3 regions of the Qipengyuania aurantiaca genome follow, and region 1 is predicted to be linked to each of the others. Evidence: predicted binding sites of a transcription regulator. Region 1 holds the regulator's gene; each other region holds the start of a gene.

What was found. Region 1 encodes LexA, which represses DNA repair genes until DNA is damaged. Its sites were predicted from a motif close to GTTCCNCNCTTGTTCT; they were not measured.
Region 2: a site for LexA is predicted at 1,452-1,467, ahead of K3148_RS07225 (S24 family peptidase). Genes of this name have one in related genera too.
Region 3: a site for LexA is predicted at 1,935-1,950, ahead of K3148_RS00070 (putative DNA modification/repair radical SAM protein). Genes of this name have one in related genera too.

Annotation. Positions count from the first base shown of each region.
Region 1 is NZ_CP081295.1:2,585,551-2,588,827, forward strand. It holds gene trpC (indole-3-glycerol phosphate synthase TrpC) at 1-156, shown strand, start outside; gene moaC (cyclic pyranopterin monophosphate synthase MoaC) at 328-801, shown strand; gene lexA (transcriptional repressor LexA) at 941-1,633, shown strand; gene K3148_RS12620 (ComEC/Rec2 family competence protein) at 1,683-3,277, opposite strand, start outside.
Region 2 is NZ_CP081295.1:1,479,118-1,482,394, reverse strand. It holds gene K3148_RS07230 (DUF499 family protein) at 1-1,206, shown strand, start outside; gene K3148_RS07225 (S24 family peptidase) at 1,536-2,171, shown strand; gene K3148_RS07220 (HNH endonuclease) at 2,182-3,090, opposite strand; gene mobF (MobF family relaxase) at 3,163-3,277, opposite strand, start outside.
Region 3 is NZ_CP081295.1:14,617-17,893, forward strand. It holds gene K3148_RS00065 (UdgX family uracil-DNA binding protein) at 1-691, opposite strand, end outside; gene K3148_RS00070 (putative DNA modification/repair radical SAM protein) at 688-1,932, opposite strand; gene K3148_RS00075 (phosphoribosyl-AMP cyclohydrolase) at 2,153-2,752, shown strand; gene K3148_RS00080 (PilZ domain-containing protein) at 2,895-3,277, shown strand, end outside.

The DNA of each region.
Region 1 (3,277 bases):
CCGACCGATCGCTTGCTGGTTGGGGAAAGCGGTATCTTCACGCACGACGATTGCCAGCGGCTCGCCCGTTCGGGCGTGCGGAGCTTCCTCGTCGGCGAAAGCCTCATGCGGCAGGACGATGTCGAGGCGGGAACTCGCCGCTTGCTCGAAGGCTGATGCCCTGTCCTACCGTGGGAAACTGTGGCATGCAGTGGCCATGAACTCGATCTCCAGACACTCATTGGCGGCGGCAGAAGGCTCGCAAAAGCACCTTGCCGCGACGGTGAAGTTTTCTTCGCCAGGACCGTGCTCCATGCGCTCCATCGTTCAGCTTTACGGGGTCGTTCGATGAACAGACTTACTCATCTCGACGAGAACGGCGCGGCGCGCATGGTTGACGTGAGTGCAAAGCCCGAAACCGAGCGTACGGCCACGGCCGAGGGGCGGATTCGGATGCGGACCGATGCGCTCGAGGCGATGCTCGCTGGCGATGTACCCAAGGGCGATGCCCTCGCCACGGCACGGATTGCCGGCATCATGGCCGCCAAGAAGACCGGCGAACTCATCCCGCTTTGCCATCCTCTCGGGCTGGAAAGCGTGACCATCGAGTTCGAGCGCGAATCGGACGCGATCCGCGTCACCGCCAAGGCCGGATTGATCGGAAGGACCGGTGTCGAAATGGAGGCAATGACCGCCGCCAGCGTCGCTCTGCTCACGCTCTACGACATGGGCAAGGCGCTCGATCGCGGTATGGTGATCGAGGGTGTCCGCCTCCTTGCCAAGAGCGGCGGCAAGTCCGGCGAATGGCGCGCAGCGGACTGAAACGGGAACGCCTGTTCTTGCCCAACTGCCTCCAAAACGGCGGGATTGCTTGACTTGGCAGAAATGGTTGCCTAATTGTTCCACATTCGTTCACAGGGTTGTGAACAGATAATGTGACAAGGACCATGGGGAGAACCCGATGCTGACTGCCAAGCAGCACGAACTGATCCGCTTCATCCAGCAGAAGCTGGAAGAAACCGGCATTTCGCCTTCGTTCGAAGAGATGAAAGAAGCGCTCGATCTCAAGAGCAAGTCGGGCGTGCATCGCCTGATTTCCGCCTTGGAAGAACGCGGCTTCATCCGCCGCCTGCCCAACCGGGCGCGCGCGCTGGAAGTGATCAAGCTACCCGAGGATTCGGTCACCAGCCCGTCCAAGCCGGCAGCACCCGCCAACGACACGGTCGTCGCGGCGCACGCTCCGAAGGCGGCGGCTCCGGAACCCGCCAACGACATCATAGAAGTGCCGCTGCACGGACGGATTGCCGCCGGTGCTCCGATCGAGGCAATCGAGGGGCAGGCTTCGATGCCAGTCCCCGCGGCCCTGCTCGGCCCGGGCGATCACTACGCGCTCGAAGTCAGCGGCGATTCCATGATCGAGGCCGGGATTTTCGATGGCGACTTCGCCCTCGTAAAACGCGCCGAAACCGCACGCGATGGCGAGATCGTGGTGGCGCTCGTGGATAACGAGGAAGCGACGCTCAAATACCTGCGCAAGGAAGGCGCCATGGTGCGCCTCGATCCCGCCAATGGGGCCTATGAGCCGCAGGTCTACGAAGCAGGTCGGGTAAAAGTGCAGGGCAAGCTTGCTGGCCTTTTGCGCCGGTATCACTAAGCATGAGGTGGCGAGAATTGACCAGGGGGCGTTCCTGCGGAAGCGCCCCTTAGTCGTCCAAGCCGCCTTTCCACCAGCCATGCTCGCCTTGATGCATTGACACAGTCTCGACCCCTCCGGCCTCCAAGTCGATAACGGTTCCTCCACGCTCCTTCAGAAAGCGTCCGTCCGCTTTGAGCCAACGCGGCTGGCAACTGCGCGGCAACCAGCGGTCGGCGATCACTAGATCAGCCCTCTCGCACGCCGCGGCCAGCTCCCGCTCGTCGAGCCGCTCCCGGCTGCGGGCAACCAAGAGATGCCAGACCCGCTCGCCGCCCTCCATCGGCAGGGTGCAGAAGTCGGCACTGCACCGCGCCCCAGGCCAGTTGGCCATGGGCATCGACGCCGCTTCGACTCCCGCCAGTTCTGCAAGGCTGTCGTGCCCAAAGGAGCCCGGCTTGTCCCGCAGCATGAAGAGACGACCGTCACGATCGACCAGCCCCACATCCCGCCCATCACGCGAAATAAGAACGTCGGGCGCCGATGCCGTTGCCAGCAAAAGACCGCCGACCGCAGCAGGCAACAACCCGAGCAAGCGCGCCCTCCCGCGCCACAAGGCCAGCCAAAGACCGCCCGCGACGAACAGGAGCACCGTGAACAACCCGATATGCGGCACCAGCTTCACCGCCCCCGGTTGCGCTGAGGTGGTATGCGCGAGCAGCAAAAGCAGGTCGAGCGACTGGCCGGCGAGCCACCAGAACGGCGCGCCCAATCCGACCAGGTCGAACAGCAGCGCGGCGGCAATCAGGGGCATCGACACGAATGTCACGAGCGGGATCGCCAGGACGTTGGCAAAGGCCCCGTACAAGCCCGCGCGGTGGAAGTGGAAAAGCACGATCGGCATCAGCGCAATCTCGATCACCAAACCGGTCACAAAGAGCATCAGCATCCGCCTTGAGAGCCATCGCGTCCGGCTCTCTTCGCGCGGGGCAAGAAAGTCTTTCACCGGGCGCGCGTTGTGCAAAGCGACGATAGCGAGAACCGCCGCAAAGCTCATCTGGAAGCTGGGCCCAACCAACGTCTCCGGCCAGAGCAGGAGCACGACCGCAGCGGCAACTGCAACCATGCGTAGCGACAACGGCTCGCGCCCGAGCGCGAGCGCTATGAGTACCAGGATCGCCCCGATGCAACTCCTCACCGTCGGCACCTGCGCCCCGGTCAGCAAGGTGTAACCAATACCCGCGAACGCCGCGAATGCGGCGGCGACAAGGGGCAATCGCAACCTAAGGGTGATCCATGGCGACAGTGCAAAGAGCTTGATCGCAAGGAAATAGGCCGCAGCAATCACTGCACTCACATGCAGACCGCTGATCGCCAAGAGGTGAGTAAGCCCCGCGTCCCGCATGGCGACTTCGTTATCCTCCGCGATGGCGCCGCGATCCCCGCTGGCAAACGCAGCGGCGATGCTGCCCGCCGATCCGTCGAGATTGTCCCGGACATGGGCGGACAAGAAGCGCTGCGCCCTCGCGATAAGCCCTGTGTCCTTCCCGGCCTCCTCCACAATCTCGATCTCGCCTACGAGGGAGCCAGTGGCCGCGTATCCCTCGAACCACGCGGCGCGCGCAAAGTCGTATCCGCCGGGCAGGAGCGGCGGAGAAGGCGGCA
Region 2 (3,277 bases), 1.1 Mb from region 1:
AAGTACGTCAATGGTATCGCGGACCGGGGGCACTTCGATGCCGTCCAGGTTGCACCGGCGTCATCTTCCGAAGTGCCCGACGAAGCGGGTGGCGTTCGGGCAGTCGTGCTGGGTGTGTCTCATGCCCACAACGGCCGCGAAGGATCCGATGCCCAGGTCGAAGCGAAGGACATCTTGATGCAGCGCGGTTCTACGCCGCGTGTCTATCGTAACACCTTGGTGTTTTTGAGTGCGGAAGCGCGGCAACTCGATGGGCTGAAGGACGCTGTTCGGTCGGCCCTCGCCTGGGAATCGATCGTCAAGGATGACAAACGCCTCGACCTGAAAAAGAGCGACATTGCCCTAGCGGAAGCGAAGCTTGCCGAAGCCAAGGACACGATGAAGACCCGGCTTCGCGAATGCTGGTGTTACCTCATCTACCCGCACCAGGAAGATGCGCAGTCGGATGTCGAATGGTCTTCGAGCAAAATCCCGGCGCAGGATGGGCTTTTGTCTAGAGCCAGCAAAAAGCTAGCGAGCGATGAGGGACTCTTGCCGGAATTGGGCCCCACGAGGCTAGACCGCGATTTGCAACGCTATATCTGGAACGGCAAACCGCACCTGCTTTTGCGGGATCTGTGGGAGTATCTCAACCGGTACACCTACCTCCCAAGGCTCAAAGACCAAACGGTGCTCGTCAAAGCCGTGCAGGCGGCTGTCTCAGGGATGCTGCCTGGGCCATTTGCATATGCTGAAAAGTGGGACGAAAATGGCGAGAGCTATCTTGGGCTCCTGATCGATAAGGCATCGAGCCCGCACATCGTTGTTGATCGCGACAGCGTCCTAATCAAACCAGACGTCGCGGAAGCTCATCGGCCCACACCAACCAATCCTGGAGAGACGTCCTCAGAAGAAGGCACTCCCGGGAGTGAATCTGGCCCGACAACGCAGGACGAAGAACAAACAACCACAACCGAGTCGAGCGAAAAGGAAAAGCTCCCGACACGGTTCAATGGAACGGTCATGATTTCTCCGGATCGGCCGGCTCGTGACATCCATCAGATCGTCGAAGCCATCGTCGAACAGCTCACGACCATTCCGGGTAGTGAGGTCTCGTTGAAGCTGGAGATCGATGCGGAAGTAGCGAGCGGTCTCGACCGATCCAAAGTTCGGACGTTGATGGAGAATGCGGCAACGCTTGGCTTCATCGACAAGGATATCCGATAGCCGCGATTGTGAAGGGGTGTGGGCGCCAAGTGCTGCGTCAGCGATTTGGCTGATCAGCCAAGTAGCGCTCCACCTTCTCTACGGTTCGTCGGCGCGGCCTGCGGCCACACCTTAGATCAAGCACGAAGCGCGGATCGCCAACGGCCCGACGACCGAACCGTGTCGCCGACATGTGCGATTCCTTCAAATGCCTCTCAATGCGATCCAGCAATTTCATGGCCTTCCTCGACTCACTCAACCCTTGTGTTCCTGTTTTGTTCTTATTAGGAAGGTTCCATCGAGTCTAGGAGATTTCCTTCTCTCCTGAGACCGTCAGAAGGAACGACACGATGGAACATGTCAGAGAGGAGCTCGATCGCCTGATCCAGCAGCGACGGCTCGGATATTCCTCGATCTCGCGGATGATCGGACGAAACTCGTCCTATATTCAGCAGTTCATCAAGCGTGGATCGCCGCGCAAGCTGGATGATGATGACCGGCGCACGCTTGCCAGCTTCTTCGGGGTCGACGAGCAAGTGCTTGGCGGACCGCCCGCACCCATGCGTGACGGGTTGATCGAAATACCCGTGCTCAATGTCGATGCATCGGCAGGCTTTGGAGCGATTGCCGAAAGCGAGACCGCCCATACCCGTTTCGGTTTCGACGAACGCTGGCTTGGCCGGTTGACCCGGGCAAAGAGCGCCAGCCTTTCGATCATCCACGTCCTGGGCGACTCCATGGAGCCGACACTCAGCGATGGCGACGAGGTGCTGGTCGATGCATCGGACCAGGGCTCGCGGCTACGCGACGGTATTTACGTCCTGCGCGCCGACGATGCGCTGGTGGTCAAGCGCGTGACGCTCAAGCCCGGTGGCCGCAAGATCACCATCAGCAGTGATAATTCGGCCTATCCCAGCTGGGATGATGTCGACCGGTCTGAGATTCAGGTGGTCGGCCGTGTCATCTGGTTCGGACGCGCTGTCTGATCCTACCGCATCAGAACCCCGCAAAACGCGCGCGATGCTTGGCAACAAAGTCCGGACGGGGGTGATCCCTCGGATCGACCGGAAGCCTGATCTTCTGTCCTGAAGGTGGGAAGAGCTTCAAAAGGTCGGACGGCACCTTGTTATGCGATACGAGCAGGCACAGGTTATCGTCGAATGTGATGAGATGTCGGTCGAACAGCCAATGGGCCGTAGCCGAGAGTGCCACGCCGTTGGGTACGATGTCGGGTCCGCCATCGGCGACGGACCAGATATGGGCCGCCTGTGCCTCAGCTTTCCCGCCACCATTAATGATCCGCAATCCCGTGACGGCGCAGGTGCTGTCATAAGCATCGAGCACCTGATTGCGGAAACTGGCGGCACGGATCTTCTTGTTCACCAGGATCTGATCGATCCGGCGTTCCCCAAAATCATCGGCCAGCAGCGCGGCGGTCGCATCGTCGATGTACCGCTCGTCGAGCTCGAGCCTGATCCGGTTGTCCGGGTCGAGCGTCTCGCTCAGCCCCTGATTGACGATGGCGACGAAATCATCGCCGTCGAGCATGCGCACCGATTTGCCGCGCAGCGTCCTTCCGGCATCGCCAGGACGGGCCATGTCGCGCAGGAAGCGTTCGGCAAAGCGTCCGTCCTTATCGCGGTAGGAGACTGCATCATCGAAGGGTAGATAGTCCCTGACGCGCGCGTAGTAATGGGTTGGATCAGCCTCATCGGGATCGATCCGCTCAACGAATGCGGTCGCGATATAAGCCATCCGACCGCCCGATACGCGGGTTTCGCGATAGAGGATCCAGTCGTTCTCGATCTGGCGGGCGTGAGGAAGATATTGCGAGGGGAAATGATACCGCTCGGTAATGAGGTCGTCGTAGCGCGAATTGCCGCTGATCTCGAATACACCCTTCACCGGCAACGCTCCGCACTTCTCTCGAACAGGCATCGTGCCTGGTAACGCGGAAATCGTCCAGGTTGTCGGTGATCAAATGCCGATTTCGAAAGGCTTTACCCTTTCCTTGGTGAGTTCGGGCTTGTCCCTTGCAGGCGAAGCGCTGCCCACATCCTTGTTTTGCGAAAGCCCCTTGGCAGCTGCCACT
Region 3 (3,277 bases), 250 kb from region 1:
CGGGGTTGAAGATGGAGGCGTAATAGGTGCGCCAGAGATCCTCCATCGGATCGCCGCCGGGCGCGTCGTGACGCTCGGCGGGCGGGCCTTCGGACATGGTCTCGGTATCCCAGTGCAGGCTTCCGCGCGGGGTCAGGATCGACCAGCGCATGTTCGAAAAGCGCCGCATGAAGAAGCCTGCATTGGCGCGCAGGATGTGGTGCTCGGGCTCGAACCAGGCGACGTAGTGCTCGCCCACTTCCTCGTCCTCGCTCTCCACCAGCCGGAAACGGACGAAGGCGTGCATCTTGTGGCTGTCGCGCCGGACATTCTTGTCGAGTTCCTCCACCCGGCGAACGTCGAGGTCGGCCTTGTCCTCCATCATTCGCGGGTTCGACTGGAGCCGCCAGAGCAGGCGGTAGAGCAGCGCGAAGCGCTCGGGGTCGGAATGGAGGATGGTATTCTTCGCAAGGCTCACGAAGCGCCGGTTGGCGCGCACCGGCTTCGCATCCATCGGTGGCACGGGCATGCGCCGCTCGCCATGCGCGAAGAGGTCGCCGCTACCGCCCGGCTCGACCCATGCAATCCGGTCGGGCGGCACATCGCACTGGACCAGCGCACGCGCCCGCTCGCGCCAGAAGTCGAAGTCGTCGGCTTCCGGCAGATGCACCACGTAATAAGTGCCGAGTTTGACGTGCTGGAGCGCGGTCATGCGGCAAACAGCTCCAACTGCTCGGTCCTGGGCGCGAGCAGGCTGCGCAAATCGGCGCGGTCGGTTAGCGTGATCGGGCGCCAGTCGACGGTCACGATGAAAGGCCGCACCTTGGTGATCGACTGGGTGAGCAGGGCCACATCATCGAGACGCAGCGCGCGGTGACGGCGGCTCGCCAAAATCTTGCCAACCGCCTTCACGCCGAGGCCGGGGACGCGCAGCAATTGCTCCTTGCTCGCGCGGTTCACATCGACTGGGAAAGCCTCGCGAAACTTGAGCGCCCAGGCGAGCTTGGGATCGATATCGAGCGGCAAATTGCCGTCCGCCTCGGTCGCCTGCATCACATCGGTCGGCTTGTACCCGTAGAAACGCATCAGCCAGTCGGACTGGTAGAGCCGGTGTTCGCGGATCAGCGGTGGGCGTTTCAGCGGCAGCACCGCGCTGGCATCGGGAATGGGCGAGAAGGCGCTGTAATAAACGCGGCGCAGGCGGAAATTGTCGTAGAGCCGGCTCGCCTTGCCCACGATGTCGGCATCGGTCGCGGCATCGGCCCCAACGATCATCTGCGTCGACTGGCCGGCGGGCGCGAAACGCGGGGCGTGCTTGAAGCGCTTCCTCGCATCCTTCGCCTCGACGAGATCGGATTTCACCTTGCCCATCGCGCCTTCAATCTGCCGCGCATCCTTGTCGGGCGCGAGGCGGGTAAGGCCGCTGTCGGTCGGCAGTTCGACATTGATCGAGACACGGTCGGCATAGAGCCCCGCCTGATGGACGATTTCCGGATCGGCCTCGGGGATGGTCTTCAAGTGGATGTAGCCGCGAAAATCATGCTCTTCGCGCAAAATCCGCGCGACTTCGACGATCTGCTCCATCGTGTGGTTGGAGTTCTTCACGATGCCGGAGGAGAGGAACAGCCCCTCGATATAATTGCGGCGGTAGAAGGCGAGCGTCAGGTCGACCACCTCCTGCGGTGTGAAGCGCGCCCGCGCCACGTTCGAGCTCTTGCGATTGACGCAGTAATGGCAGTCGAACACGCAGTGGTTGGTCAGCAGTATCTTGAGCAGCGAGATGCAGCGGCCATCGGGCGCATAGGCGTGGCAGATGCCCATCCCTTCGGTCGAGCCGATACCCCTCCCGCCAAGGCTGTTCTTCTTCGCCGTGCCGGAGGACGCACAGGACGCATCGTATTTCGCCGCATCGGCGAGAATTTCGAGCTTCTGGAGGACAGTCTGCGCGGCCATGCGTTCTATATATGTTCCAATGTTGGATTCGCCAATAACAAAAGGCACAATCGCCGCGGGAACAAAGAAATTGGACACCCGTATTTTTCACGCGGACCGGGCCCCTCTGGCGCGCGCTTCAGGCGCTCGCGATGTCGGACGCAGTTTGAGAGGGGCGGCCGAATATCAACCACCCTTCTCGTGAACAACACCGGCATTTTGCCGACAGAAGGGAAATATCATGAAAACGATTTTTGCAGCCTCCGCTCTTGCCGCCAGCACCCTGACGCTCGCCGCCTGCGGAGAAGCAGCCATGGAGGCGGACACGGATAACGCATCGGCCGATACCGCAACCAATTCGGACGCCAGCCTTCCAATCACCGAGGCCGAAGTCGCCGAAGCGCAAAAGGCGTGGGGCGAAGGCATCGTCGCCATCGGCCAAACCTTTACCGATGGAGGCGATTACCGCGCCAGCGCGCAAGAACATATCGCCACGCACTACGCCTATGGCGACGGGCAAACGATCCTCTTCAAGCCCACTCTGGCTGCCGAAGACCAGTTCCGCGAGAGTGAAACTGAAGCCCTGAGCTATTTCGTCGGCACAGAAGGCACGGAAGACGGCGGCTTCGCCATCGCGCCCTTCACCGCCGTGCGCTGGGAGAACAACGGCACGGTCATTTCCGACAGCGGCGACATGGCCGTGGCCATGGGCAATTACTACTTCACCGGCACCGATGGGAACGAGACGAAGGTCGAATACTCTTTCGCTTACGAACGCGGAGCGGATGGCGAACTCGACATCGTCTTGCACCACAGTTCGATGCCCTACAGCGCGAACTGAACTGAAGACGCCAGGGCGGGCCTCCGGGCCCGCCCTTTTCTGGCTCGGCGCGCTGAATCTTACGTGGAATTAACCCTGTCCATATAGGTCAGATTCACCAGCCTGCCCTACGCCGGATGGACCGACAAAGGAGTTTGACCGCGTGGCGCTTTTCCAACGACTTCCCCAGACGAACCAGGATGAACGTCGTACCGTACAGCGCTACACTGTCGATTGCCCTGCCCAGCTCAAGATGCTCGGCGGAAACCGCGACGGGCGCCTTTCCGATTTGTCGGAAGCTGGCGCACGTTTCGAAACCGCCAATCCCCCGCAAGAAGGCGTGTCGGGTCTGCTTGCATGGGGCGATTACGAGTTCTTCGGCAAGATCGTCTGGGCGAACGAGAACAGTTGCGGCATCGTGTTCGAACGCCCGATCCCGCTAAGCGTGGTCGAGCAGACCTGCGAAGTGATCGAAGTCCAGAGCGGGCCGGTCGCCAATTTCGGTAATATCCCTGTCGCCTCCCGCGGCCGCCGCGCCTCGCTGGT